Regions from separate parts of the Streptomyces sp. NPDC054872 genome, predicted to be linked through region 1. Evidence: predicted binding sites of a transcription regulator. Region 1 holds the regulator's gene; the other holds the start of a gene.
The links. The regulator HrcA, encoded in region 1, represses chaperone genes, less so after heat shock. The targets are predictions, from matches to a motif close to TTNGCACTCNGNNNNNCNGAGTGCNAA.
Positions count from the first base shown of each region.

Region 1 (14,520 bases):
ACCGGGGAAAGCGGCACCCGCTACCACCCACCGCGCCACTAGCCGCCGAGCCGCGCCTCCACGAGGTCGGCCGCACGGGCCGTGCCCCCCTCGGCCCGCACCTCCGCCTTCAGGCGCGCGACCCGGAGCGCGACGTCGGCGTCGGACGTCAGCTCCAGCAGTGCGCGGCGCAACGCGTCAGCCGTCGCGTCGGCCGTGTCGATCCGCCGCGCGACCCCCAGTTCCACGAGCCGGTCCGCGTTGAGCGGCTGCTCGGCGCCCTGCGGTACGGCGATCATCGGCACTCCGCTGAAAAGGCCCTCGCTGCTGCTGCCCATGCCCGCGTGCGTGACGAACGCGTCGGCCTGCTCCAGGATCGCCAACTGCGGAACCCACGAGCGCACTTCCACGTTCCCCGGCACCTCGCCCAGTTCCGCGGGATCCACGTGCTTGCCGATCTGCAGCACCACGTGCCACCCGGCGAGCCCGCCGAACGCCTCCACGCACCGCCGGTAGAACTCGGGCTGCTGCGTGTACGCGGAGCCCAGCGACACGAGCAGCACCTTCTCGGCGCTCTCGGGCCGCTGCCAGCCGCCCTGCGCCGAGCGGTCGCCGAAGCAGGGCCCGACGAAGGCGACCCGCTTCGGGTCGACCCGGTCGGCGAACAGCTGCATGGCACGGGGGATCGTGGCCACGGCGTGTTCCGGCGTGCCCGAGAAGGTGTCCACATCCAGGGTCGTGGCCCCGCATCCCGCGAGCCACTCGCCGAACCGCGCCTGAAGTTCGGCGGCCCCCGGCAGCTGCTTCAACTGCGCCCCGACCTCCTCCTGGTAGCCGTCCCAGGACACGAAGGTGGGCGACAGCTGCACGAACGGCCGCCCCTGCGCCTCGGCGAGCGCGCGGGCGACGTACGCGCCGATGTCGTACAGATACAGATCGGCGGGATCGTCGTCGTAGAACGAGCGCAGCTGCGGGAGCACCGCCATCGCGTCGTCGAGGAACAGACCGCTGGCGGCGATCGGATCCTCGGGCCAGACGTTCTCCTTGAACGGCAACCCCGATGTGCACGGGACGAGTTCGGCGCCGGTGGGCTCGATCAGCTCACGCGTCGCCGGGTCGTTGGCGTACGTCACCCGGTGCCCGCGCGCCACGAGTTCGCGGATGATCTCCAGGCCGGGCAGCACGTGACTGACCATCGGGACGCCGACCATGGCGATATGGGCAGGGCGACGGGATGTTTGACGATGCATGGGCGAACCGTAGGCCCGCCCTTCGCGATCAGTCGAAGGAATATCCCGCGACCTCGGCGAGGTACCGCGTCCGCAGTGCCTCGTCCTGTGCGCTGCCGTCGAGGAAGGACGCCTCGAAGGAGTTCCGCGCGAGCTCCCGCAGCCGTTCCTGGTCGATCGCCAGGGCTTCCCGTACGGCGTGGAAGGTGTCGTCCACATAGCCGCCGAAGTACGCGGGGTCGTCGGAGTTGACCGTGCACAGCAGCCCGGCGTCCATCATCCGCGCCAGGGGATGCTCTTCGAGTACGTCGATGGCGCGCAGCCGGACGTTGGACAGCGGGCACAGCGTCAGCGGCACCCGCTCACGCACGAGGCGTTCGACCAGCTCCGGGTCCTCCATGCAGCGCAGCCCGTGGTCGATGCGCTCGACGCCGAGAACGTCAAGGGCCTCGGTGATGTACGCGGGCGGCCCCTCCTCGCCCGCGTGCGCGACCCGGCGCAGGCCGAGCGCTGCCGCCGCCTCGTACACCTCGCGGAACTTGGCGGGCGGGTGCCCGACCTCGGCGGAGTCGAGCCCGACGCCGATGATGCGGTGCAGATGGGGCTTGGCGGCTTCCAGCGTCTGCAGGGCGGACTCGGCGGACTCGTCGCGCAGGAAGCACATGATGAGCTTGGTCGAGATCCCGTGCCGCTCGACACTGCGGTCGAGGGCGCGCCCGAGCCCCTCGATCACCGTTCCGATGCCGACGCCGCGCGCCATGTGCGCCTGCGGGTCGAAGAAGATCTCCGCGTGCCGCACGCCCTGGCTGGCCGCTCGCGCCAGATAGGCGTCGGCGAGCTCCTCGAAGTCCGCCTCGGTCCGCAGAACGGCCATCAACCCGTAGTACAGGTCGAGAAAGGACTGCAGATCATCGAAGAGATAGGCCTTGCGGAGCTCTTCGGTGTCCGCGTACGGGAGCGTCACGCCGTTGCGGGCGGCGAGGGAGAAAGCGAGCTCGGGTTCGAGCGTCCCCTCGATGTGGAGGTGGAGTTCGGCTTTGGGAAGGGGCATGGCGGCGGCTCACTCAGGTGGTTCGTTTGGGCAGAGGTACACGCAGCAGGTCTTTGGCGACGGTGAGTTCACCGTCGAATCCCGCGTCCCGGGCCTGCTGCTCGAAAACGCCGGGGTCGGGGTAGCGCTGACTGAAATGGGTCAGCACGAGATGCCGGACACGGCCGTCCACGGCGACCCGGGCGGCTTGCCCCACGGTCAAGTGCCCGTGATCGAGAGCCAGTTGTTCGTCCTCGTCCAGGAACGTGGATTCGATGACGAGCATGTCGCAGCCGTCGGCAAGGGCGCGGACGCCGTCGCAGAGGCGGGTGTCCATCACGAAGGCGAACTTCTGCCCCCGCCGCACCGCGCTCACCTCGTCGAGCGTGACGCCCCGCAGCGAGCCTTCCCGCTGCAGGCGGCCCACGTCGGGCCCGGCGATGCCGCGCTCGGCGAGCAGCTCCGGAAGTATCCGCCGGCCGTCGGGCTCGGTGATGCGGTAGCCGAAGGACTCGACGGGGTGCGAGAGCTTGACGGCGTCCAGCGCGAAGGAGGGGGTGACGGCCAAGGGGCCGTCGTCCGACACGGGCTCCTGGACGAGGGCGACGGTCTCGCGGTAGGCGGTGGCGTACCGGAGCCGGTCGAAGAAGTGCTGCCCGGAGCGCGGGAAGTGCACGGTCACGTCGTGCGGGACGCGATCCAGGTTGATGCGCTGGATGACCCCCGGCAGGCCGAGCGAATGATCGCCGTGGAAATGCGTGACGCAGATCCGGTGCAGGTCGTGCGCCGCGACCCCGGCACGCAGCATCTGGCGCTGCGTGCCCTCGCCGGGGTCGAAGAGGATGCCCTGCCCGTCCCAGAGCAGGACGTACCCGTTGTGGTTGCGGTGCCGGGTGGGGACCTGGCTGGCGGTGCCGAGGACCACCAGTTCACGGACGGACAAGGGCGCTTATCCCGGAGGCCACTGCAGGCCGCGTCCGCCGAGGACGTGGGCGTGCGCGTGGAAGACGGTCTGGCCCGCGCCGGTACCGGTGTTGAAGACGATGCGGTAGCTCTCCGCCTTCTCCTCGGCGGCGACCTCGCCGGCCTCGCGCAGGACGTCTGCGGCGATGGTGGGTTCGGCGGCGGCGAGGGCGGCGGCGTCCGGGTAGTGCGCCTTGGGGATGATCAATACGTGGCTGGGGGCCTGCGGGTTGATGTCCCGGAAGGCGACGGTCGTGTCCGTCTCCCTGACGAGGGTCGCGGGCACGTCCCCCGCGACGATCTTGCAGAACAGGCAGTCAGCCTGCGGTTCTCCCGCCATGCGGTGCCTCCGGTCCTCGCTCTTCACTGGTCCACCCGCATGCTATCCGGCGACCTCAGGACCCCGGCAGCTCCGGTGCCGTCTTGGGAGGTGTCGTCTCCAGGGAAGCCAGTGCCAGGCGGATCGCCTCGTCCAGTTGCGGGTCCCGGCCCGCCGCGTGGTCCTCCGGGGTCGTCACCACCTCCACGTCCGGGTCGACCCCGTAGTTCTCGACGCCCCAGCCGTAGCCCTCCAGCCAGAACGCGTACTTCGGCTGGGTCACCAGCGTCCCGTCCACCAACCGGTACCGGCTGTCGATGCCGATGACGCCGCCCCACGTCCGCGTCCCCACCACGGGCCCGATCCCCAGCGCCTTGATCGCCGCGTTCACGATGTCCCCGTCGGAGCCGGAGAATTCGTTGGCGACGGCGACGACGGGCCCGCGCGGCGCGTCCGCCGGATAGCTGAAGGGCCGCGCGCCCCGCGGCAGGTCCCAGCCCACGATCTTGCGGGCCAGCTTCTCCACCACCAGCTGGGACGTGTGCCCGCCACGGTTCTCCCGTACGTCCACCACGAGACCGTCCCGGGCCACCTCCACCCGCAGGTCCCGGTGGATCTGCGCCCAGCCGGGGGCCTGCATGTCCGGCACGTGCAGGTATCCGAGCCGCCCGCCCGACCGCTCGTGGACGTACGCACGCCGGTCCACGACCCAGGCGTGGTACCGCAGCGGCTCCTCGTCGTCGACGGGGATCACCACCGCGTGCCGCGGGTCGCCCCCGCCCGCGGGCGACACCGTCAGCTCCACCGGCTTGCCCGCCGTGCCCACGAGGAGCGGGCCGGGGCCCACCACCGGATCGACCGGGCGCCCCGCGACGGCCAGCAAGGCGTCCCCGGCACGCACCGCGACGCCGGGGGCGGCGAGCGGCGACCTGGCGGCGGGATCAGAGGTCTCGGAGGGCAGGATGCGGTCGATGCGCCACGCGCCGTCCGCGCCGCGCGAGACGTCCGCGCCGAGCAGCCCCTGGCGCAGCGCCGAACTCCCCCGGGTTCCGCCGCCCATGACGTACGCGTGCGAGGTGCCGAGCTCTCCGGCGACCTCCCACAGCAGGTCCACTAGGTCGTCGTGGGTGGCCACCCGGTCGAGCACCGGACGGTACCGGTCGAGTACGCCGTCCCAGTCGATCCCGCCCAGGTCGGGACGCCAGAAGTTGTCCCGCATGAGGCGCCCGGCCTCGTCGTACATCTGGCGCCATTCGGCGGCGGGGTCGACGGTCTGCCTGACCCGTGTGAGGTCGACGGTGATGTTCGAGTCGGAGCTCTCGTCCCCGGAGGCACGCCGGTCGCTCGGCACGACCTTCAGCTTTCCGTCGGCCCACAGCAGCACCCGCTTGCCGTCCCCGCTGACGGCGAAGTGGTCGGCGTCCGATGCCAGTTCCTCGATGCGCTGCTGGACCAGGTCGTAGCGCTCGAGCTCGGTCTGCGGGTAGGGGTCGGACGGGGTGGCCCGGGACGCGCCGAGGACGCCCCGCACGGGGTGCCGCAGCCACAGGACGCCGTCCTTGGCGGCCCGCAGCGTCGAGTACCGGGCGGCCTCGACCGGGAACGGCACGATGCGGTCGGCGAGACCGTCGAGGTCGATGCGGGTGACGGGCGAGCCCTCGCTGTCCGGGGTCTCGTCCTTGTCGGGAGCCTCGAAGGGCCGCCCATGGCGCTGCGGCCCGAAGGGCGAGGGCGTGGTGGCGGCAAGGGTGATGAGGTGGGGCCGCGATCCTCCGACGAAGGCGAGGTCGAAGACGTGCTCGTCGTAGACGGGGTCGAAGGCCCGCGCGGACAGGAACGCCAGATGCTTCCCGTCGAGGGTGAACGCGGGCGCGTAGTCACGGAACCGCAGTGGCGTCGCGTCGGACACCGAGAGATCGGCCGTGTTGGCCAGCTTCAGCTGCCGCAGTGGACTCGGCCCCGGATGCGACCACGCGAGCCAGGCCGAGTCGGGCGAGAAGACGAGCCCGGTGGCGTCGCCGTGCTCCCCGCGGTCGACCTCACGCACCTCACCGCTCTCCCGCTCGACAAGGAGCACCCGGCCGTCGTGCGAGGCGACGGCGGCCCGGCTCCCGTCGGGTGCCACGGCGAGCCCGAGGACCCGGCCCAGCTGCCCGGCGGCGATCCTGCGCGGGGTGGCGCCGGGCGCGAGGCCCGTGGCCGGCGCGAACTGGAGCGCGTCGTCGCCCTCCGCGTCCGTCACCCAGACGACGTGTTCCTCGCCGTCGACCCGGAACGTGCGCGGCAGCCGTGCGCGCACCCCGTGCTCGGCGGCGAGCGCGCGGGCGGGCCCCTCGCGGTGCGTCACCCAGTGCACGCCGCCGCGCACGGAGACGGCGCTGCCCCGCCCCGTGTGGTCGGGAGCGGCCGCACCGAACCAGCGTGCCGCGCTCACGGGGTGCGGCTGGAGGTCGGCGCGCTGGCCGCCGAGGCGGATGTCGAGACGGCGGGGCGCGGCGTCCACCAGGTCGTCCAGGAGCCAGAGTTCACCCGCCGACGCGTACACGACGCGCGTGCCGTCGGTAGCGGCGTGCCGGGCGTAGAAACCGTCGATGCCGGTGTGCCTGCGCAACTCGGAGCCGTCGGCGAGCGAGGAGTAGACGGCTCCGACGCCCTCGTGATCGGAGAGAAAGGCGACACGCTCACCCACCCACAGCGGGTACTCGATGTTCCCGTCGAGCTCTTCGTGGACGCGTACGAAGCGGGCCTCGCCGCCGTCCGCGTCCGTGCCGGTGTCCCCGCGCCGGATCCAGAGCTTGCCCGCCGTGCCGCCGCGGTAGCGCTTCCACCAGGCGGCCTCGCGCCCCATCGGCGCGGAGAGCAGCAGGACCTGGCCGTCCCGGGGGCCGTACGCGACATCGCCCACGAGTCCGTACGGCAGCGTGTCCGCAGGCCCGCCGTCCAGCGGGACGGCCCGCGCCCAGCTGCGGCGCAGCGAGGCCTGGCCTGCCGTGCTGACGGCGAGGACCCGCCCGTCCGGGGTCCAGCCGCGTACCGAGGTGCGTGAACTGCCCCAGTACGTAAGGCGCTCGGAAGGTCCGCCGTCGGCCGGGGCGACATGCACCTCGGGGGCGCCGTCACGCGTGGACGTCCAGGCGACGGTGGTCCCGTCCTGGGAGAACCGGGGGTGGTTCACCGGCATGTTGTCGGCGCTGACGCGCCACGCCCGGCCGCCGTCGAGCGGCGCGACCCAGACGTCGTCCTCGGCGGTGAAGGCGACCAACTCGCCGCGCAGATGGGGAAACCGGAGATACGCAGAGTGCCCAGTCAGTGTCACACGGCCAGCCTAGGCAGGGTCGGCGGAGCCGGACAGGGTTTTGGATCACTTGCCCCTGATGCACGAGCAGCTCGGATGGGGCGTGACGGTCACCGTGACGGTCGCGACGGGCGGCTGGTCGGGCTCGTCCGGCTGGTCCGGCTGGTCCGGGTCCTGCGGCTGCTCCGATGTGTCGCCTCCGGCGCAGTCGCCGAGCACGTCCACCCGGAACCACTGCTTGCCGTCGACCTTGGCGGTGAGGTTGCCGCGTACGCAGCGCCCGTCGACGACGGACCACACCGAACCCTTGACGGTGATGTCGCTGGTGCCGTCCGAGCTCTTGTCGTTCTTGGCCTGACCCTGGCAGTCGACGGTGGCCGCGGCGTCCCGGTCGGGGGAGCCGCTGGACGGTGTGACCTTGGACTCGTAGCGGGCGGTGCAGCTGATCCACAGCACGTCGAGTTGCTGCCGCTCCAGCTCCTTGGTCGCCATCTCGTCCGTGGTGATGGCGATGGCCGCGGTGTTCATGCCGCCGGCGGTCGGATCACACGCGGCGGCCCCGATCACCGCCGCCCCCGCGAACCCGACGGCGTACAGCTCCCGGCGGCGCCGTCCACGTACCTCCACCGCACGATCTCGTATGCGCCTCAATGCCCCCATGGGCGGCAGAGTGCCACTGCGAGCCGCCTGACGACAGTCCCCTTTGCGTCCAACTCCCGCGAGGCCCTGAGCAGTTGACCGGCTTCAGCCGCGCAGCAGCAGCCACTCCTGCAACTCCACCAAGTTCCCTTCCGGGTCCTTGAGATGGGCGGCCCGCATGCGGTCGGTCAGCGGGGCGGGCCCCTGGGCGATGACACCGCCGCGCCCGACGATCTGCCCGCAGTACGCGTCGAGGTCGTCGACCCGGAGCACCACCAGTGAGCGGTGGCCGGTCGCCGACTCGTCCAGCTCGTCGAGGAGCCGGGCCATCATCGAGCGGTCCTGGAGCGCGATCCCCGCGGAACCGACCGCGGGACTGAACTTCTCGTACGGCCCGTGCACCGCCCCCGACTGCGGCTTGAGGCCGAGGATGTCGGCGTAGAAGCGGTAGCAGGCACTGAAGTCCGATACGAGCAGCCGTACTTGGGCCAGTTCCACGGCATCTCCCTCACCCGGCGCGGGAGTTCAGGACCAGCGGCCCGTGCGCCCCAGGAGCAGCGCGGCCGCCGCCGTCCCCGCGGTCGACGTACGCAACACGCTACGCCCCAGGCGGTACGGCTTCGCCCCCGCGTCCGCGAAGGCCGCGAGCTCGTCCGGTGACACGCCACCCTCGGGGCCGACGACGAGGACGATGTGCCCGGCCGCCGGGAGACCGGCCGTGGCCAGCGGCTCGCTGCCCTCCTCGTGCAGGACCGCGGCGAGGTCGGCGGAGGCGAGCAGCGCCGCCACCTGTTTCGTCGACATGGCGTCCGCCACCTCGGGGAACCGCACCCGGCGGGACTGCTTGCCGGCCTCGCGCGCCGTGGCCCGCCACTTGCCGAGCGCCTTGAGCCCGCGCTCGCCCTTCCACTGCGTGATGCAGCGCGACGCGGACCAGGGCACGATCGCGTCGACGCCGGTCTCCGTCATGGTCTCGACGGCGAGTTCACCGCGGTCGCCCTTGGGCAGGGCCTGTACGACGGTGATGCGGGGCTCCTGCGGCTCCTCTTCGCGTACGGAGACCATCCGCAGGATCAGCCGGTCCTTGCCCTCGGTGTCCTCGACCACGCAGTTCGCCCAGCGCCCGGCCCCGTCGGTCAGGACGACGTCCTCACCGGCGTGCAGCCGCTTCACGGAGACGGCATGGCGCCCTTCGGGGCCGTCGAGGACGTAGCGTCCGTCGCCACCCGCGGCCGCCTTCTCGATGGGCTCGAAGGTCTCGACGACGAAGACGGGCGCGGTCACGCCTGGCCCCCCGGCTGGTCCCCCTGCTGCCCTCCGGCCGCCAACGCTGCCTTCGACTCGGCCAGTTCGGCCGCGAGGACCTCCACGAGCTGCCCGGCGGGAAGCTCGCGCGCCATGCGGTGGCCCTGCCCCGCCCACAGCGCCATGCCCTGCGCGTCACCGGCCTTGGCCGCGGCCTTGCGCAGACCGCTGGTGAGGTGGTGGACCTGGGGGTAGGCGGCGGGGGCGTAGGGACCGTGCTCCCGCATGAAGCGGTTGACCAGGCCCCGCGCGGGGCGCCCCGAGAAGGCCCGGGTCAGCTCGGTGCGGGTGAACAGCGGGTTGGTCATGGCCTGCTTGTGCAGGGCGTTCGCGCCCGACTCGGGGCAGACCAGGAAGGCCGTGCCGAGCTGCGCGGCGTCCGCGCCGGCCGCGAGCACCGCGGCGATCTGCGAGCCGCGCATCAGACCGCCGGCCGCGACGATCGGGATCTGCACGGTGTCGCGCACCTGCGCGATGAGCGAGAGGAGGCCGAGCCCCGCGCCGTCCGTCTCGGGGTTGTCGCGGTGCGTGCCCTGGTGGCCGCCCGCCTCGATGCCCTGGACGCACACGGCGTCGGCACCCGACCACTGGGCGGTCTGAGCCTCCTCGGGCGAGGTGACGGTGGCGACGGTGATGGTGCCGACGCGGGCGAAGGCGTCGAAGACGTCGCGGGTGGGGCAGCCGAAGGTGAACGACACCAGCGGCACCGGGTCCTCGACGAGGATCGCCAGCTTGGCGTCGTAGCCGTCGTCGCGGCCACTGTCCGGGTCGCCGAGCTGCGTCTCGTACCAGGAGGCCTCACCGGCGAGCTGGTTGCGGTAGACGTCGACGGCGGCGGCGTCCGCGTACTCGGGCTGCGGCATGAACAGGTTCACGCCGAACGGCCGGCTCGTGAGCCCCCGCAGCTGTTTGATCTCCTGGTACATCCCGTCGGCGGTTTTGTATCCGGCGGCGAGATATCCGAGCCCCCCGGCTTCGGAGACGGCCGCGGCGAGCTGGGGGCACGAGGCGCCGCCCGCCATGGGGGCCTGCACGATCGGTAGGCGGCAGAGATCGGTCAGTGCGGTGGGCATGAACGCATCGTGCCATGCCCTGGGCGGGCGGCCGAATCGCCCCTTGCGCCTTGCCCGCGGGCGCCTGCGGCGGGCTACAGACTTTCCTGCCCACCCACCCGGCACCCCGCAGAAATCGGCAATGCTCCGGCACCGGAGGGCAAACCCTCCGGTGCCGGAGCACCAGAACCTCAGCGGCCGTTGAACGCGTCTTTCAGGCGAGAGAACAGACCCTGCTGCCCCGGCTGGAACTGCCCCGTGGGCCTCTCCTCGCCGCGCAGCTGCGCGAGCTCCCGCAGGACCCGCTCCTGCTCCGCGTCCAGCTTGCTCGGCGTGAGGACCTCGACGTGCACGATGAGGTCACCGCGACCGCCGCCCCGCAGGTGCGTGATGCCCCTGCCGTGCAGCGGCACCGACTGTCCTGACTGCGTGCCGGGCCGGATGTCGACCTCCTCCAGGCCGTCCAGCGTCTCCAGGGGCACCTTGGTGCCCAGAGCCGCGGCCGTCATGGGGATGGTGACCGTGCAGTGCAGATCGTCCCCGCGCCGCTGGAACACGGCGTGCGGCAGCTCGTGGATCTCCACGTACAGGTCGCCCGCGGGACCGCCGCCGGGGCCGACCTCGCCCTCGCCCGCGAGCTGGATCCGCGTGCCGTTGTCGACACCGGCGGGAATCTTCACGGTGAGCGTCCGCCGCGACCGGATGCGGCCGTCGCCGGCGCACTCCGGGCAGGGGGTGGGCACGACCGTGCCGAAGCCCTGACACTGCGGGCACGGCCGCGACGTCATGACCTGGCCGAGGAAGGACCGCGTGACCTGCGACACCTCACCGCGACCGCGGCACATGTCACACGTTTGAGCGGATGTCCCCGGCGCGGCACCTTCACCGCTGCAGGTCGTACAGACGACCGCCGTGTCGACCTGTATGTCCTTGGTGGTCCCGAAGGCCGCCTCGTCCAGGTCGATCTCGAGCCGGATCATGGCGTCCTGGCCACGGCGCGTGCGCGACCGGGGGCCACGCTGCGACGCCGTCCCGAAGAACGCGTCCATGATGTCCGAGAAGTTGCCGAAGCCACCGGCCCCGAAACCGCCCGCACCGCCGCCCCCGCCCTGCTGGGACAGCGGGTCGCCGCCGAGGTCGTAGACCTGCTTCTTCTGCGGGTCCGACAACACCTCGTACGCGGCGTTGATCTCCTTGAAGCGCTCCTGAGTCTTCGGGTCCGGATTCACGTCCGGGTGAAGCTCTCGCGCAAGCCTCCGGAAGGCCTTCTTGATCTCGTCCTGGGAAGCGTCGCGGCGCACGCCTAGTACGGCGTAGTAGTCCGTGGCCACTTACGACTCCGCCAGGATCTGTCCGACGTAACGTGCCACTGCGCGTACTGCTCCCATCGTTCCCGGATAGTCCATGCGGGTCGGGCCGACCACGCCGAGTTTGGCTACTGCCTCGCTGCCCGAACCGTAGCCGACGGAGACCACGGACGTAGAGCTGAGTCCCTCATGGGCGTTCTCGTGACCGATCCGTACGGTCATGCCCGAATCTGTGGCCTCGCCAAGCAACTTGAGCAGGACGACCTGCTCCTCAAGAGCCTCCAGGACGGGCCTGATGGTGAGGGGAAAGTCATGTCCGAAGCGGGTGAGATTGGCCGTTCCGCCGATCATCAGCCGCTCCTCGGTCTCCTCGACAAGAGTTTCGAGGAGTGTGGAGAGCACCGTCGCCACCGTGCCGCGGTCCTCCGCGTCGAAGGACTCCGTCATGTCCTGCACCAGCTGGGGCACGTCCGCGAAGCGACGGCCCGCGACCCTGCTGTTGAGCCGCGCCCGCAGGTCCGCGAGCGAGGTCTCGCCGAACGGGGCGGGACAGTCGATCATGCGCTGCTCGACCCGGCCCGTGTCCGTGATCAGTACGAGCATCAGCCGGGCGGGAGCCAGTGAGAGCAGCTCCACGTGCCGCACCGTCGACCGCGTGAGGGACGGATACTGCACGACCGCGACCTGCCGGGTCAGCTGCGCGAGCAGCCGTACCGTGCGCGCCACGACGTCGTCGAGGTCGACGGCGCCGTCGAGGAAGTTCTGGATGGCCCTGCGCTCCGGCGCCGCCATCGGCTTGACGCCCGCGAGCCGGTCGACGAAGAGGCGGTACCCCTTGTCGGTCGGGATACGGCCCGCGCTCGTGTGGGGCTGGGCGATGAACCCTTCCTCCTCGAGCGCCGCCATGTCGTTGCGGACGGTGGCCGGTGAGACACCGAGGCTGTGCCGCTCGGTGAGCGCCTTGGAGCCGACGGGCTCCTCGGTGCCGACGTAGTCGTGGACGATGGCACGCAGCACCTCGAGCCTGCGTTCACTGAGCATCCGCGCAACACCTCCACCTTTTCGCCCTGGGACCCGTCTGCCCCGCGGCCTTGCCTGGCACTCCCCGCAGGTGAGTGCCAGCCTGCACCGCGCCCAGTGTACGGCTGCGAGGTACGGGCCCGGCAAGGGCCGGACCCTATGTCGGTCCGACGGCCGGAGTGACGGCTGCCAAGCCGCCCGCGCGGGACTAGCGTCGGCTCCATGGACGTGGCACTGGCTTGGGACGAGGCGGGTTGGGAGCGGCTCGCGCCGCATGTGGGACGCAGGCGGCTGCCGGTCTGGGACTGTACGGCGGGCCTGGTCGTCGGCGGTGATTCGGCGCTGATGATCGAGGCGGGCGCGACCCTGCGCGAGGGTGCGGAACTGCGCACCCAGGCGCGCGGCATCCTCGGCGGGAGCCGCCGGGTCACCCATCTCGCCCTGACGCATCCGCACTTCGACCACGTTCTCGGCGCCGCGGCGTTCGCGGGCGTGGAGGTGTACGGCGCGGTCGGACTCGACGCGCTGCTCGCCAGGGGAGGCGACGAGCTGCGCGACGACGCGGTGCGGCAGGGGGTCGCCCCGGACGCCGCGGCGGAGGCGGCTGACCTGCTCGTCCGCCCGCATCACGCGGTGTGCGGGGAGTGGACGCTCGACCTGGGCGGCGGGGTGCAGGTCCTGCTCGCGAACGTCGGCCCGGGCCACACGGGACACGACCTGGCGGTCCTGGTCCCCGGCACGGGCGACACCCCCGAGATCGTCTTCTGCGGCGACCTGGTCGAGGAGTCGGGCGAACCGCAGGCGGGTCCTGACGCGGTCCCGGCACGGTGGCCGGCCGCGCTCGACCGGCTCCTGGACCTGGGCGGCGAGGACGCGCTGTACGTGCCGGGGCACGGCGCGGTGGTCGATGCGGCATTTGTCCGCGCGCAACGCGCCACACTGGCGGCTCGCTTCGGCGTGTCGTAGCCGCTCGCACACCGTTCCTCTTATCGTCATGCGAATGCGCCAGTACTCCGCAGATCTCACTCCGCCCTGGAAGAAGCCGAAGCCCGTGCCGGAGGTCGCCGCGGAGGCGGACCTCGTGGTGGAGGAGCTGAGCACCGGGTTCTGCGGGGCGGTGATCCGCTGCGAGAAGACGGCGGAGGGTCCGGCGGTGACCCTGGAGGACCGCTTCGGCAAGCACCGTGTCTTCCCCATGACGCCGGGCGCCTTCGCCCTGGAGGGCCGGACGGTCACCCTCGTCCGCCCGTCCGCTGCTTCCTCTCCCGTACGTCCCACGCGTACCGCCTCGGGTTCGGTGGCCGTGCCGGGTGCGCGGGCCCGGGTCGCCCGTGCCGGGCGGATCTACGTCGAGGGACGGCACGACGCGGAGCTGGTCGAGCGGGTGTGGGGCGACGACCTGCGGATCGAGGGTGTGGTCGTCGAGTACCTGGAGGGCATCGACGACCTCCCCGGGATCGTCGAGGAGTTCTCCCCCGGCCCCGACGCACGCCTGGGCGTCCTGGTGGACCACCTGGTCCCCGGCTCGAAGGAATCGCGGATCGCGGCGCAGGTGAATTCCTCTTCGGCCCTGGTGGTGGGGCACCCCTACATCGACGTGTGGGAGGCGGTGAAGCCGTCCTCGGTGGGGATCGCGGCGTGGCCCCGGGTCCCCCGCGGCCAGGACTGGAAGACGGGCGTCTGCGAGGCGCTCGGCTGGCCCCCGAACACGGGCGCCGCGTGGCAACGAATCCTGGGCTCGGTGCGGAGCTACCGGGATCTGGAGCCGGCGCTGCTGGGCCGCGTGGAGGAGTTGATCGACTTCGTCACGGGACCGCCGGAGGCGGGCCAATAGCCCGCCTGCCGCGTGCGGGTGCGGATTGTCCCGCCCCCACCCGACGCGAGCTCTCCAGCCCGGCCGAGGTCATTTCAGCCCGTCCGGCGTTTGAGGACGAACTCGGCGGAGCCGGTGATGACGGTGCCCCCGAGTCGGCGGAGCCGGAATTTCGGGAAGGGGTGGGATTGGGGAAAGCCCCGCAGGGACCGCCCGAACCTCAGTCCACCAGGTCCCGCACCACCGCATCCGCCAACAACCGCCCCCGCAGGGTCAGCACGGCCCGCCCTTCCCCGTAGGGGCCCGCCTGGAGGAGGCCATCCGCGAGGGCCCTCCCCGCAGCCGCAAGACCCGCAGGCTTCAGCAACGACAACGGACACCCCTCAAGCAGCCGCAGCTCAAGCAGGACCCGCTCCACCCGCCGATCCTCCGCAGCGAGAACCTCCCGCCCGGCCCCGGGCGAGCGCCCAGCACCCAGCGCCCCCGCGTACGCCCCGGGATGCTTGACGTTCCACCACCGCACGCCCCCCACGTGGCTGTGGGCCCCCGGCCCGGCCCCCCACCAGTCG
Region 1 is NZ_JBSGYY010000007.1:245,876-260,395, forward strand. Features, by position in the region: gene ACWGIH_RS11670 (macrolide family glycosyltransferase) at 39-1,229, opposite strand; gene ACWGIH_RS11675 (adenosine deaminase) at 1,258-2,259, opposite strand; gene ACWGIH_RS11680 (ribonuclease Z) at 2,273-3,181, opposite strand; gene ACWGIH_RS11685 (histidine triad nucleotide-binding protein) at 3,188-3,541, opposite strand; gene ACWGIH_RS11690 (S41 family peptidase) at 3,597-6,830, opposite strand; gene ACWGIH_RS11695 (hypothetical protein) at 6,882-7,442, opposite strand; gene ACWGIH_RS11700 (VOC family protein) at 7,560-7,952, opposite strand; gene ACWGIH_RS11705 (16S rRNA (uracil(1498)-N(3))-methyltransferase) at 7,980-8,738, opposite strand; gene ACWGIH_RS11710 (nitronate monooxygenase) at 8,735-9,832, opposite strand; gene dnaJ (molecular chaperone DnaJ) at 10,003-11,142, opposite strand; gene hrcA (heat-inducible transcriptional repressor HrcA) at 11,143-12,159, opposite strand; gene ACWGIH_RS11725 (MBL fold metallo-hydrolase) at 12,361-13,104, shown strand; gene ACWGIH_RS11730 (DUF3097 domain-containing protein) at 13,139-13,972, shown strand; gene hemW (radical SAM family heme chaperone HemW) at 14,172-14,520, opposite strand, start outside.

Region 2 (14,520 bases), on a different contig from region 1:
GGCGGCCCCCACCCCGGACCAGGAGTGGACGCTGCCGGGCGGCAAAGCCTGGGTGTATCTCGCCGACCCCGCGCAGGGGCTGACCAAGCCGGTGATCCTCGCCGACGGCTTCAGTGCGGGGCCGAGTGACCTGGACTTCCTCTACGAGGGCCTGGACCGGGGCGAGTACGCGCTCATCAGCGAGCTGCGGGCGCGCGGCAGGGACGCCGTCATCCTCGGCTTCGACGAGCGCAGCGCCTCGATCCTGGACAACGCCGTGACCGCACGGTCGGCGATCCTGGAGGCGATCGCGCGCCGCACCGGCGACCACCCGCTGGCCGTCGGCGGCTTCAGCATGGGCGGCCTCGTCACGCGGTACGCGCTCGCCAAGATGGAGCACGACGGCGGGGACGAGAACAACCACCAGACCGAGCTGTACTTCTCCTACGACAGCCCGCACCGCGGTGCCTGGATCCCGATCGCGCTGCAGTCGTTCGCGCACTACATCCGGCGGCTCAACGCGGCCTTCTCGAACCAGATGAACAGTCCGGCCGCGCGTCAGCTCCTGTGGCAGCACATCGCGGAGTGGAACGACACCCCGGAGACGGACAAGGAGCGCGTCGAGTTCCTCGCCGAGCTGGCACGGGTCGGCGGCTGGCCCAGGCGCCCGCGGAAGATCGGCGTCGCCAACGGCGTGCGCACCGGCGTGGCCAACGGCATCGCCCCCGGCGAGCGGGCGTTCCACGGCAAGGGCCTGGCCATCACCGGCACCCACCTGTACACGCAGCGGGCGGGCGACGACCAACTCATCGCGCAACTGCGGGTGGTGACCCTGCGCAAGCCGCAGATCCGCACCTCGGGCCTGCCCGAGATCGACGGCGCCCCCGGCGGCACCCTGGAGGGCTTCGGCATCCTCGCGGACGAGCTGGACAAGATCCCGGCGATCATCGGCCTCGGCTCGGAGGCGGAGATCCGGGAGCACTGCTTCGTCCCGGCGGTCAGCGCGGTCGCGCTCCGCGACATCGACACCCACGAGAAGCTCCACGACCCGTTCCCGGAACAGTCCGAGGACAGCGAGCTCGACGAGTACCTCTGCGCCACCCACAACGAGGCCCACACCCTGATCACGCAAGAACTCTGCACCTGGATCGTGGAGCGGCTTCCGTAGGCCCCGCGGTCTCCTGCACGGCACAACGCCCGAGGGCGGCACCCCCCAGTGGGAGGTACCGCCCTCGGTTCGCGTACAGCGATGAACCGCCGATCAGCCAGAGGCAGATCAGAAGTCCATGTCACCGCCCGGCATGCCGCCGCCGGCCGGGGCAGCGCCCGCCTTCTCCGGCTTGTCGGCGATGACGGCCTCGGTGGTGAGGAACAGCGCGGCGATCGACGCGGCGTTCTGCAGGGCAGAGCGCGTGACCTTCGCCGGGTCGAGGATGCCCTCGGCGATCATGTCGACGTACTCACCGGTCGCGGCGTTCAGGCCGTGGCCGACGGTCAGGTTGCGCACCTTCTCGACGACGACACCACCCTCGAGGCCGGCGTTGACCGCGATCTGCTTCAGCGGGGCCTCCAGGGCCAGCTTCACAGCGGCGGCACCGGTGGCCTCGTCGCCCTCGAGCTCAAGCTTCTCGAAGACAGCGGCGGCCTGGATGAGGGCCACGCCACCACCGGCGACGATGCCCTCTTCGACGGCGGCCTTCGCGTTGCGAACGGCGTCCTCGATGCGGTGCTTGCGCTCCTTGAGCTCGACCTCGGTCGCGGCACCGGCCTTGATGACCGCAACACCGCCGGCGAGCTTCGCCAGGCGCTCCTGCAGCTTCTCGCGGTCGTAGTCGCTGTCCGAGTTCTCGATCTCGGCGCGGATCTGGTTGACGCGACCCTGGACCTGGTCGCTCTCACCGGAGCCGTCGACGATCGTGGTCTCGTCCTTGGTGATGACGACCTTGCGGGCGCGGCCGAGCAGGTCGAGACCGGCGTTCTCCAGCTTGAGGCCGACCTCCTCGGAGATGACGGTGCCACCGGTGAGGATGGCGATGTCGCCGAGCATGGCCTTGCGGCGGTCACCGAAGCCCGGCGCCTTGACGGCGACGGACTTGAACGTGCCACGGATCTTGTTGACGACCAGAGTCGACAGGGCCTCGCCCTCGACGTCCTCGGCGATGATCAGCAGCGGCTTGCCGGACTGCATGACCTTCTCGAGGAGCGGAAGGAGGTCCTTCACGTTCGAGATCTTCGAGTTCACGATCAGGATGTACGGGTCGTCGAGCGACGCCTCCATACGCTCCATGTCCGTGGCGAAGTACGCCGAGATGTAGCCCTTGTCGAAGCGCATGCCCTCGGTGAGCTCAAGCTCGAGCCCGAAGGTCTGCGACTCCTCGACGGTGATGACGCCTTCCTTGCCGACCTTGTCCATCGCCTCGGCGATGAGCTCGCCGATCTGGGTGTCGGCGGCGGAGATGGAGGCGGTCGAAGCGATCTGCTCCTTGGTCTCCACGTCCTTGGCCTGCTCGAGCAGGGCGCCCGAGACGGCCTCGACGGCCTTCTCGATGCCGCGCTTGAGGGCCATCGGGTTGGCACCGGCGGCCACGTTGCGAAGGCCCTCGCGGACCAGCGCCTGCGCCAGGACGGTCGCGGTCGTCGTGCCGTCACCGGCGACGTCGTCCGTCTTCTTCGCGACCTCCTTGACCAGCTCGGCGCCGATCTTCTCGTACGGGTCCTCGAGCTCGATCTCCTTGGCGATGGAAACACCATCGTTGGTGATCGTGGGGGCACCCCACTTCTTCTCGAGGACGACGTTGCGACCCTTGGGGCCCAGGGTCACCTTGACGGCGTCGGCGAGCTGGTTCATGCCGCGCTCGAGGCCGCGCCGTGCCTCCTCGTCGAACGCGATGATCTTGGCCATGTGAAGTGGTCCTCCCGGACAGGGGTGGCATGCTTCCGGATCGCGCCAGCGCCCGCGACGGACGGCCTGCAGACCTTGTGGTTCCTTGCCCCACCCGGCCTGCGGGCCTCACCGACCCGATCCAAGTTCTGTCACTCTCACTCGGAGAGTGCTAAGCCCAATGATTAGCACTCGACCCCTACGAGTGCAAGCGCCTCTTACGGATCCCAGACGTACGAGGGGGCGCCCCGGAGTGCTCCAGGGGGGCGCGCCCCCGGGGACGCACGAGGGGCCCGTACCCCTGTCGGGATACGGGCCCCTCGTCACTCGCTAAGTTCGCTGGCCGATCGCGCCGAGATCAGACGGCGAGCTTGACCATGTCCGCCTGCGGACCCTTCTGGCCCTGCGAGATCTCGAACTCCACTCGCTGACCTTCTTCAAGGGTGCGGTAGCCGTCCATCTGAATCGCGCTGTAGTGGACGAAAACATCCGCACCACCGTCGACCGCGATGAAGCCGTACCCCTTCTCCGCGTTGAACCACTTGACGGTGCCCTGAGCCATGCCTAACTCCCCTATTACTGGCCCTTGCACGGACCCGCACTTCGCGGACCCGGGTCAGACCTCACCCCCCCAATGGGTTGTGGAGGCGTGCGCCGGAACGCGTCGACCGCGGCTGAATGTATCTGTCCAACTGCCCTCTGCAACAGGTCAATCGGACGAGAATTCTGGGCACGCCTGATCGGTAATATGCGGAGAATTCACCGGAGTTCAGGGCAAGTCGGGCCAGGCAAATGCCACGAGAAGGGCAAATGGGCGGTGCACTTTGGCTACTTCTTGTCGCCCTCGGGGCGACTTCGTATATGCGCTCGGCACAAACGGGGAAGCTCGCTTCCCAACTGTACCGCGCTCAACCACATGGAATTGCCCCCTCCGTTTCTCTCGCGGAGGGGGCAACAAGGATTACGCAGGGTATTTCCTTAAAGGATCAACCACCCGCGACGGCGGGAATGATGGAGACGCCCGCGCCGTCCGGCGTGGCGGTCTCCAGGCCCTGCTCGAAGCGGACGTCGTCGTCGTTCACGTAGACGTTCACGAAGCGCCGCAGCTTGCCCTGGTCGTCCAGGACGCGGGCCGCGATGCCGGCGTGCTTGGCCTCCAGGTCGGCGATGACCTCGGAGAGGTTCGCCCCCTCGGCGGCGACCTCGGACTGACCGCCGGTGTAGGTGCGGAGAATGGTGGGGATGCGGACCTTGACGCTCATGGATTCACCTCGGGGTGTGTGGGGCCCCTTCAGGGGCGCGGGGAACTGCGCGAGGACGGACCACGACCGCCGTCGAGAACGGCGGTCAGGCCCTACGGCGCCTAGTCGGCGAGCCCGGCGGCGCGGAACGCGTCGAGGCTCGGCTTGATCGTGGCCGTCGCCTGAGAGGTCTCGGCAACAGCGTCCAGGGTCTTGAGACCGTCACCCGTGTTCAGGACCACCGTGGTCAGCGAGGGGTCGATGAGCCCCGCCTCGATCAGCTTCTTGGTGACACCGACCGTCACACCCCCGGCGGTCTCCGCGAAGATCCCCTCGGTCCGGGCGAGCAGCTTGATCGCGTCGACGACCTGCTCGTCGTTCACGTCCTCGACCGCACCGCCCGTGCGACGCGCGATGTCCAGGACGTACGGCCCGTCGGCCGGGTTGCCGATGGCGAGCGACTTGGCGATGGTGTCCGGCTTCTGCGGGCGCACGACGTCGTGCCCGGCCTTGAAGGCGGTGGACACCGGCGAGCAGCCCTCGGCCTGGGCGCCGAAGATCTTGTAGGGCTTGTCCTCGACGAGGCCGAGCGCGATGAGCTCCTTGAGGCCCTTGTCGATCTTCGTGAGCTGCGAGCCCGAGGCGATCGGGATGACCAGCTGGTCGGGCAGGACCCAGCCGAGCTGCTCGCAGATCTCGTACGCGAGGGTCTTGGAGCCCTCGCCGTAGTACGGCCGCAGGTTCACGTTCACGAAGCCCCAGCCCTCGCCGAGCGGGTCGCCGATGAGCTCGGAGCAGAAGCGGTTCACGTCGTCGTAGTTGCCCTCGATGCCGACGAGCTCGCCGCCGTAGACCGCGGCCATGACGACCTTGCCCTGCTCCAGGTCGTGCGGGATGAACACGCAGGAGCGGAAGCCGGCGCGGGCCGCCGCGGCACCGACGGCGCCCGCGAGGTTGCCGGTGGAGGAGCAGGAGAGGGTGGTGAAGCCGAAGGCGCGGGCCGCCTCGATGGCCTGCGCGACGACGCGGTCCTTGAAGGAGTGCGTCGGGTTGCCGGAGTCGTCCTTGACGAACAGCTTGCCCTGCTCGACGCCGAGCTCGCGGGCGAGGTTGTCGGCCTTGACGAGCTTGGTCCAGCCGGGGTTGATGTTCGGCTTCTCGGCGACGTTCGCCGGGACGGGAAGCAGCGGGGCGTAGCGCCAGATGTTGTCGGGGCCGGACTCGATCTGCTTGCGGAGCGCCTCGGGGTCACCGGTCGGCAGGTCGTACGCGACTTCGAGCGGGCCGAAACAGGCCTCGCAGGCGAAGATCGGGCCGAGGGCGTAGAGCTCGCCGCACTCGCGGCAGGAGAGGCCCGATGCGGGGCCGAGGTCCACGGACCCCCGGTCAGCAGCCGTGGTGGTGGAGGGGGTGGTGTCGTTCGTTGCGACAGTCTGCGCAGCCATGGAGGCGAGGCCCTTTCTCCTCATCTTCCTCGCGACGCATCTCGCCGCGAGACGGAATTGGCACCTTCCCCACCGAGACCTCGCGTGCGCGGTCGGCGGGATGGTTGCCGGGGCTTCAACGGGCCGTATCCCTCTGCCCCTCTGGATGAGCGGTATGGCGCCGGGCTTCAGGGGCCCGAGGCATTTGTTACGCGATGACCCCGGCATGCGATGGTCATCGGCGTTGTTCAAGACTGTAACCGACGGCCTGGACCCTTGAGATAGTCGTCCGAACCGCGAGATGGATCACATGTAGGCCACACACAGGAGGAGCCACCCGTGCTGGAAGAGGCCGAGCGCTGGCTGACCAGGCGTTCCTGGTCCGTTGCCGACCGTCCGCTCAGCGCACTCGTCGCCGCCAAGCGGGCGTCGGGGGCCTCGGTGAGTGTCGTCCTGCCCGCGCTCGACGAGGAGGGGACGGTCGGCGAGATCGTCGCCGAGATCCGCCGGGAGCTGGTCGAGAAGGCCGCGCTCGTCGACGAGCTCGTGGTGATCGACTCCGGCTCGCGGGACCGTACGGCCGAGGTCGCGCGGGAGGCGGGCGCACGGGTCGTGCACCGGGACGCGATCCTGCCGCGCGTGCCGTCCGTGCCCGGCAAGGGCGAGGTCATGTGGCGCTCGCTCCTGGTGACCGGCGGTGACATCGTCGCGTTCGTCGACGCGGACCTGAGGGAGTTCTCGGCGGACTTCGTGACGGGCATCGTGGGCCCGCTGCTCACGGAGCCCGACGTGCACTTCGTGAAGGCGATGTACGACCGCCCCCTGGGCGAGACCGCAGGCCAGGGCGGCCGGGTGACCGAGCTGATGGCGCGCCCGCTGCTCAACATGCACTGGCCCCAACTGGCGGGATTCGTGCAGCCGTTGGGCGGCGAGTACGCGGCGCGCAGGTCTCTTCTGGAGCGGCTGCCGTTCCCCGTCGGCTACGGAGTGGAGCTGGGGCTGCTCGTCGACGCGCTGCACACCGTGGGCCTCGACGCGCTCGCGCAGGTCGATGTCGGGGTGCGCAAGCACCGGCACCAGGACGGGCAGGCGCTCGGCCGGATGGCGGCGGCGATCTACCGGACGGCGCAGCTGCGGCTCGCGCGCGGCCATCTCGTACGGCCCGAGCTCACCCAGTTCGAACGGGGCGAGCAGGGGTTCGAGCCGCGGACCCATTCGGTGGACACGGAGGAGCGCCCGCCGATGTGCGGCATCGCGGAGTACACGGCTCGCCGCGTGGCGTAACCACCCCGAGCCGGGCATTTTGTCTACATTCCCCACTTATGTGGGTCAGACGAGCAAAGGGAAGCGCGCTACGCGTCGGTGCCGTGGCCTTGGCGACGGCCGCCCTCGCGGCTGGAGCACTCGGCGCGGCCATCGCGCCCGCCGCCGCGGCGGATGCCGGCACCGGACCGAGGATCAGCCACACCGACGACATCACCCGGTGGGCGCAGGAGCGGCCCGCGCCACGGGAGCGAGGGGGCGAGCCCGTGCGCCGGGAGGGCGCCACGGGGCAACTGGCCAAGTCGGGCAGCGACTCGGACACGATGCTGTACGCGGGTCTGGCGATCTCCCTGTGCGCCCTGGGCGCGCTGGCGGTGGCGGCCGCGAGGAGCAGGCGTGACTAGCCGCCACGGCTGAACCGGCGCCGATTGTGTACGGCCGGGCCGTCGGGGTCCGGCCGTACGTTTGAGTGCCCGCCCCAGGGGCTAGGTTCGCCACATGGTCTCCGAGCACGCCTCCGCCCAGGTCCTCGTCGCGTCCAACCGCGGCCCCGTCACGTACACCCTGGAGGAGAACGGGGAACTGACGGCCAAACGGGGCGGAGGCGGGCTCGTCTCCGGGCTCAGCGCGATCGGCGACTCCGACAGCGGCGACGCGACCCTGTGGGTCTGCGCGGCACTGGGCGACGGCGACCGGGAGGCCGTGCGGCGCGGGGTGGGTGAGCCGGGCGTGCGGATGCTCGACATCGACCCGCGGGTGCACGCCGACGCGTACAACGGCATCGCGAACTCGGTGCTGTGGTTCGTCCACCACATGCTCTACCAGACGCCGCTCGAACCGGCCTTCGGCCCGGAGTTCCGGGCGCAGTGGGCGTCGTACGAGGCCTACAACCGGGCCTTCGCCGAAGCGCTCGCGCAGAGTGCGGGCGCGGACGCCGCGGTCCTCGTCCAGGACTACCACCTGGCGCTGGTGCCGGGGATGCTGCGGGAGCTGCGCCCCGACCTGCGCATCGGCCACTTCTCGCACACGCCGTGGGCGCCGGTGGACTACTTCCGGATGCTGCCGGACGACATCGCGGAGCAGCTCCTTCGCGGCGTCCTGGGCGCCGACCGCGCGGCGTTCCTCACGGGCCGGTGGGCGGACGCGTTCACGGAGTGCTGCGTCGCCGTCCTCGGTGGTACGTCGGGGACGCGGATCGGGGTGCACGGGCTCGGGGCCGACGCGGACTTCCTGCGGGAGCGGTCGCGGCGGGCGGACGTGGAGGAGCGTCTTGTCGCGCTGCGGGAGCAGATCGGGGGCTCCGGCGACCGGAAGGTGATCGTCCGGGTGGACCGGACGGAGCTGTCGAAGAACATCGTGCGGGGGTTGCGGGCGTACCGGGAACTGCTCGCCTCGCGGCCCGAGTGGCGGGAGCGAGTCGTGCATGTCGCGTTCGCCTACCCGTCGCGGCAGGATCTCGCGGTGTACCGCGACTACACCGCATCCGTGCAGGCACTCGCGGACGAGATCAACTCCGAGTACGGGGTGGAGGGTTGGACACCGGTCGTCCTGCACGTGAAGGACGATTTCGCCCGCTCGCTGGCGGCGTACCGCCTGGCGGACGTGGCCCTGGTGAACCCGATCCGGGACGGGATGAACCTGGTGGCCAAGGAGGTTCCCGTCGTCTCGGACGAGGGGTGCGCTCTTGTTCTCTCCCGGGAGGCGGGGGCGTTCGAGGAGTTGGGCGAGGACGCGGTGGTGGTCAACCCGTACGACGTGACGGGGACCGCCGCGGCCTTGCACACGGCACTGACCATGCCCCTGGAGGAACGAGCGGAACGCACCAAGCGCCTCGCCGCGGCGGCCACCGCTCTGCCTCCTGCCCAGTGGTTCCTGGACCAGCTGCGGGCGCTGGCGGGCTAGTTTTTCTGTCCCCGACCCCGCCCCTTCCCGAAAACTCGCTCGGCGCGAGGGCCCTGTACTGCCTAGGCTATTTCAGCCCGGCCGGCGTTTGAGGCCGTCTTGTCAGGGTCTGGGGCGGAGCCCCAGGCAGGTCCGGGGCGCAGGCACGGTTTTCGGGAAGGGGCGGGGTCGGGGACAAGTCCCTTGCGGTCAGGGAAGCCGGGCGGCAATTGCTGCCAGCAGGGCCACGACCCCCTTGGGCCCGTCCACCACGAGGTCCGCGCGGTCGGCGAGCTCGGCGACCTCCGCGCTGCCGCTGCACACCAGCAGCCCCCGCACCTGATCGGAACGCAGCTTCTCCACCGCCGCGAAGGCGGGCAGGTCGCCCAGGTCGTCGCCCGCGTACAGCACGGTCTCAGCACCCACCTCCCGTACGTAGTCCGCGAGGGCCACTCCCTTGTCCATGCCGGGGGGCCGCAACTCCAGGACGAGGCGCCCCGGTTCGACGATGAGGCCGTGGCGGGACGCCAGCTCGGCCAGCGGGTCCCGCAGCGCCTCGAAGGCGGCCTGCGGATCGGCCGCACGCCGGGTGTGGACGGCGACCGCCCGGCCCTTCTCCTCTATCCACGTCCCGCGCCACGCGCCCATCGTGTCCAGGAAACCGGGCAGTTCGGCGCGCACGGCCGCCACGCCGGGGTGCGGCTCCGCCGCGTGCACGGTGGACGAGACGGCGTCCCAGCGCTCGGCGCCGTAGTGCCCGAGCACGACGAGGTGTTCGAGGCCGGGCACGCCCGCGAGGCCCCCGTACCGCACCGCCACACCCGCCGGACGCCCGGTGACGACCGCGACGGAACACACCTTCGGCGCGAGCGCGGCGAGGGCGGGGACGGCGCCGGGGTGGGCGCGGGCCTGCTCGGGGTCGGCCACGATCGGAGCGAGCGTGCCGTCGAAGTCGAGCGCGATCACGGTTTTCCCGGGGCGCGCGAGCAGCGCGGCGAGACCCTCGCGCCCGGCGGAGGTCACGGGCTCGGGCAGCTCGGGAGAGTACTCAAGGTCACCCATGGGCCCGACCCTACGCTCAACGCTCCCCGCGCCGGGACTCCCTGACCCGCCGAAGCCGGTTGACGGTGACCGGATCGTGCGCGAGGGCGCGGGGATCGTCGAGCAGGGCGTTCAGGAGCTGGTAGTAGCGGACCGGCACCAGGCCGAGCTGCTCGCGCACGGCCCGCTCCTTGGCGCCGGGTCCGGTCACCCAGTCCCGGCGCTCCAGGGCGAGGATCGCGCGGTCCCGCTCGGAGAGGCCGGTGTCGGGGAACGCGTCGCCGCCCTTCACGTCGCCGTCCCTCGCGTCGCCGTCCGTGCCATCGGTCATGCCGGTCACGCTATTCCGAGTTCTCCTCGGTCGCCGCCTTGGACTGGATCTGGCTGAGGATCGACGCCGGATTGCCGTTCGTGTCGACTGCCTTGCCGATGTACTTCTTGACCTGGACGGACACCTGCGCCCAGGACGTCTTGCCCACGGGGTACAGCTGCGAGGTGGGCAGCTCGTCGAGGAACTCGGCGAGCGCCTTGTCGTTCTTGTTGCCCGTCATCTCCTCGGCGGCGGAGTTCGTGACCGGCAGCAGGTCGTACTCGCGCGAGAAGTCCAGGACGTTCTTCGTGCTGTAGGCGAAGTCGAGGAACTTGCCGATCTCCTCGCCGTTGCCGCGCTGCTTGAAGGCCATCATCCAGTCGGCGACGCCCATCGTGGCCTGGGTGTGGCCGTTCACCCCGGGCATCGGCACCATGCCGTACTTCACGCCCTTCTTCGCGGCCATCTGCATCAGCGTGGGGTGGCCGTTGAGCATGCCCACGTCGCCGCGCGTGAAGGCGGCGAAGGCCTCGGCGCGGTCGAGCTTGGCGGGCGGCGTGGGGCCCGTCAGGCCCTTGCCGACCAGCTCGTCCTTCAACCAGGTGAAGGTCTTCACGTTCTGCGTGGAGTCGATGTCGTACGTGCCGACGTTGTCGGTGTAGCCGCCGCCCCCGCTGAGCAGCCACTGCATCGTCTCGGCCTGCGCCTCTTCCTTGCCGAGCGGCAGGGCGTAGGGGATCTTCACGCCGCGCGCCTTGAGCGTCTTGGCGTCGGCCGCCAGCTCGCGCCAGCTCTGCGGCGGGGTGAGGCCGGCGTCCTTGAAGATCTTCTCGTTGTAGAAGAGCAGACGCGTGGAGGAGGCGAACGGCATGCCGTACTGGACGCGCTTGACCTCGCCCGCCTCGGAGAGGGGGGCCATGAAGTCGGCCTGGGTGGAGATGGAGACCAGGTCCTCGGTGCGGTACAGCTTGTCCGCCGCGGCGTAGTCGGCGTACGCGCCGATCTGGGCCATGTCGGGGGCGTCGCCGGCCTTGACCATGTCCTTGACCTTGCGGTCCACGTCGGTCCAGGAGTAGACGCTGACGTCGACCTTGATGCCGGGGTTCTCGGCCTCGAACTTCTCGGCGATCCTGTCCCAGTACTTCTGGGAGCTGTTGGCCTTGGAGTCGCCGTAGTCGGCGGCCACCAGCTTGAGGGTGACGTCGCCGGAGTCGCCCGGACCGCCACAGCCGGCGAGCACCGCCGCCATGCCCAGTACGGCTATCGCCGCGGTCAGTCCTGTCGCGCGCCGCTGCACAGCTGTTCCCACCCTCGATGATCTACGTGAACTGCGATTTTCCCTCGCGTATGGACACGAGGTCTACACCACCTCAGTATCGCTTGTGCAACGGCGTACCACTGACAGCCCACCGGCAAGGAGTCTCGACGCATGTCGCGTACCGCAGCAGAGATAGCAACTCAGCCCGCCTGCTGGCACCGGGCGGCCGAGGCCGCTCTCACCTTCGACGGGCTGCCGAAGCCGGGCGAGCGGGTGGCCGTCACGGGGTGCGGGACGTCGTGGTTCATGGCCATCGCGTACGCGGCGCTGCGCGAGGCGGCCGGGCAGGGCGAGACGGACGCCTTCGCTTCGTCGGAGTTCCCGGCGGGGCGGACGTACGACCGGGTGGTGGCCATCACCCGGTCCGGTACGACGACGGAGGTCCTCGATCTCCTCGGCGCGCTGAAGGGCGTGGTCCCGACCACGGCCCTGACCGCCGATCCGAAGACCCCGGTCATGGACGCGGCCGACGCGGTGGCGGTCCTCGACTGGGCGGACGAGGAGTCGGTCGTCCAGACCCGCTTCGCCACGACCGCGCTCGCCTTCCTGCGGGCCGGGCTCGGCGACATCCCCGGCGTGAAGTCGATCGCCGACGCGGCGGTCGACGCGGAGCTCGCGGTGTCGGAGCCGTTGCCCGCCTCCGTGGTCGGCGCCGAGCAGTGGACGTTCCTCGGGCGGGGCTGGACGTACGGTCTCGCCCTGGAGGCCGCGCTGAAGATGCGGGAGGCCGCGGGCGCCTGGACGGAGTCGTACCCGGCGATGGAGTACCGCCACGGGCCGATCTCCATCACGGGTCCCGGCCGGGTGGCGTGGATGTTCGGCGTGCTTCCCGAGGGACTTGCGGGCGATGTCGCCCGGGTCGGCGGGGAGCTGGTGGCCCGCGAGGAGCTGGATCCCCTGGCGGATCTCGTACGGGCCCAGCGGCTTGCCGTGGCCCTGGCCGAGTCCCGGGGCTTCGACCCCGACCGGCCGCGGAACCTGACGCGGAGCGTCATTCTGGGCTAGCGGGTGACTTCGGGGTGAACGGGTGGGTGGGCGGGAGACATCGCCGCGAAGCGGCGGTTTCAGGGCCCCCGCCCACCGAGGGATCCCGGCGATTGGGCGAAGTGGACTAGACCTCTCGCGGCGTAGGCGCGACACTGTCCCCCGTGAGACACGTCATCGCCCTCGATGTGGGCGGCACCGGAATGAAGGCCGCCCTGGTCGGGGCGGACGGCGCGCTCCTCCACGAGGCGCGGCGGGCCACCGGCCGGGAACGCGGTCCCGACGCCGTGGTCGAGTCCATCCTCGACTTCGCCGCCGATCTGCGCGCCCATGGGATCAGGGAGTTCGGGGAGCCCGCCGCCGCGGCCGGCGTCGCGATCCCCGGCATCGTCGACACCGAGCGCGGCACAGCGGTCTACGCCGCGAACCTCGGCTGGCGCGACGTCCCGATGCGCGACCTCCTGAGCCGGCGGCTCGAAGGCATCCCGGTGGCGCTCGGCCACGACGTCCGCACCGGCGGCCTCGCCGAGGGGCGGATCGGCGCGGGCAAGGGCGCCGACCGGTTCCTCTTCGTGCCCCTGGGCACGGGCATCGCCGGGGCGATCGGGATCGGCGGCGGCATCGAGCCCGGCGCCCACGGCTCGGCGGGCGAGATCGGGCACATCATCGTGCGCCCCGGCGGCCCGCTGTGCGGCTGCGGCCAGCGCGGCTGCCTGGAGCGGCTCGCCTCCGCGTCCGCGGTGAGCGAGGCGTGGGCGAGCGCGAGCGGCGACCCGGACGCGGACGCCGCGGACTGCGCGAAGGCCGTGGAGTCGGGTGACCCGCGCGCCCGGGAGGTCTGGCAGAACGCGGTCGACGCGCTCGCCGACGGCCTCATCACGGCCCTCACCCTCCTGGACCCGCACACGCTGATCATCGGTGGCGGTCTCGCCGAGGCCGGGGAAACCTTGTTCACACCCCTGCGGGCGGCCATGACGGAACGCATCGTCCAGTTCCAGACCCAGCCCCTCATCGTCCCCGCCGCCCTGGGGGACACCGCCGGGTGCCTGGGCGCGGGCCTGCTCGCCTGGGATCTGCTCGAAGGAACCGACCCCGCTCCCGACCCCGCCCCATCCACGGAGGTAACCGCCTGATGGCCGCTAGCAAAGTTCTCGCCGGTGCTCAGGTGGTCCTGCCCACCGGGACGGTCACCGGCGGCCGTGTGATCGTCGACGGTCAGCGCATCTCCGGGAGCGCTCCCGCGCACGCCGAAACCATCGACCTCCCGCCCGGCCACTGGGTGGTCCCCGGCTTCGTCGACATCCACAACCACGGCGGCGGCGGCGCCTCCTTCACCTCCGGCACGGTCGAGGAGGTGCTCAAGGGCGTCCACACGCACCGCCTGCACGGCACGACCACGCTCGTCGCCTCCACCGTCACCGGCGAGATGGACTTCCTCGCCCAGCGGGCGGGGATGCTCAGCGAGCTGGCCGAGCAGGGCGACATCGCGGGCATCCACTTCGAGGGCCCCTTCATCTCACCGTGCCGCAAGGGCGCGCACAGCGAGGTGCTCCTGCGCGACCCGGACCCCGCCGAGGTCCGCAAGCTCATCGACGCGGCCCGCGGCCGGGCGAAGATGCTGACGCTGGCCACCGAGCTGCCGGGCGGCATCGACTCCGTACGCCTCCTGGCCGAGCACGGTGTGATCGCTGCCATCGGGCACACGGACGCCTCGTACGAGCAGACGGTGCAGGCCATCGACGCGGGCGCCACCGTCGCCACGCACCTCTACAACGCGATGCCGGGCATCGGGCACCGCGAGCCCGGCCCGATCGCCGCGCTCCTGGAGGACGAGCGGATCACGGTCGAGCTGATCAACGACGGCACGCATCTGCACGCCGCCGCGTTCGAGCTGGCCTTCCACCACGCGGGCGCCGCCCGCACCGCGCTCATCACGGACGCCATGGACGCGGCGGGCTTCGGGGACGGCCGGTACATGCTCGGTCCGCTGGAGGTCGAGGTGAAGGACAGCGTCGCGCGCCTCGTCGAGGGCGGTTCGATCGCGGGCTCGACCCTGACCCTGGACCGTGCGTTCAAGCGCTCGGTGACCGTGGACGGACTGCCGGTCGAGGACGTCGTGCGGGCCATCTCCGCCAACCCGGCCAGGCTCCTCGGGATGTACGACGAGATCGGCTCGCTCGAACCCGGCAAGGACGCCG
Region 2 is NZ_JBSGYY010000033.1:29,254-43,773, reverse strand. Features, by position in the region: gene ACWGIH_RS31955 (esterase/lipase family protein) at 1-1,147, shown strand, start outside; gene groL (chaperonin GroEL) at 1,256-2,881, opposite strand; gene ACWGIH_RS31945 (cold-shock protein) at 3,219-3,422, opposite strand; gene ACWGIH_RS31940 (MoaD/ThiS family protein) at 3,847-4,122, opposite strand; gene thrC (threonine synthase) at 4,224-5,546, opposite strand; SAM riboswitch class I at 5,564-5,698, opposite strand; gene ACWGIH_RS31930 (glucosyl-3-phosphoglycerate synthase) at 5,865-6,809, shown strand; gene ACWGIH_RS31925 (hypothetical protein) at 6,893-7,192, shown strand; gene ACWGIH_RS31920 (alpha,alpha-trehalose-phosphate synthase (UDP-forming)) at 7,287-8,690, shown strand; gene otsB (trehalose-phosphatase) at 8,880-9,731, opposite strand; gene ACWGIH_RS31910 (DUF3263 domain-containing protein) at 9,748-10,041, opposite strand; gene ACWGIH_RS31905 (ABC transporter substrate-binding protein) at 10,052-11,317, opposite strand; gene ACWGIH_RS31900 (SIS domain-containing protein) at 11,450-12,343, shown strand; gene ACWGIH_RS31895 (ROK family protein) at 12,487-13,455, shown strand; gene nagA (N-acetylglucosamine-6-phosphate deacetylase) at 13,455-14,520, shown strand, end outside.
Region 2: groL (chaperonin GroEL) is a predicted target of HrcA. The motif match lies at 3,010-3,036, and genes of this name have one in related genera.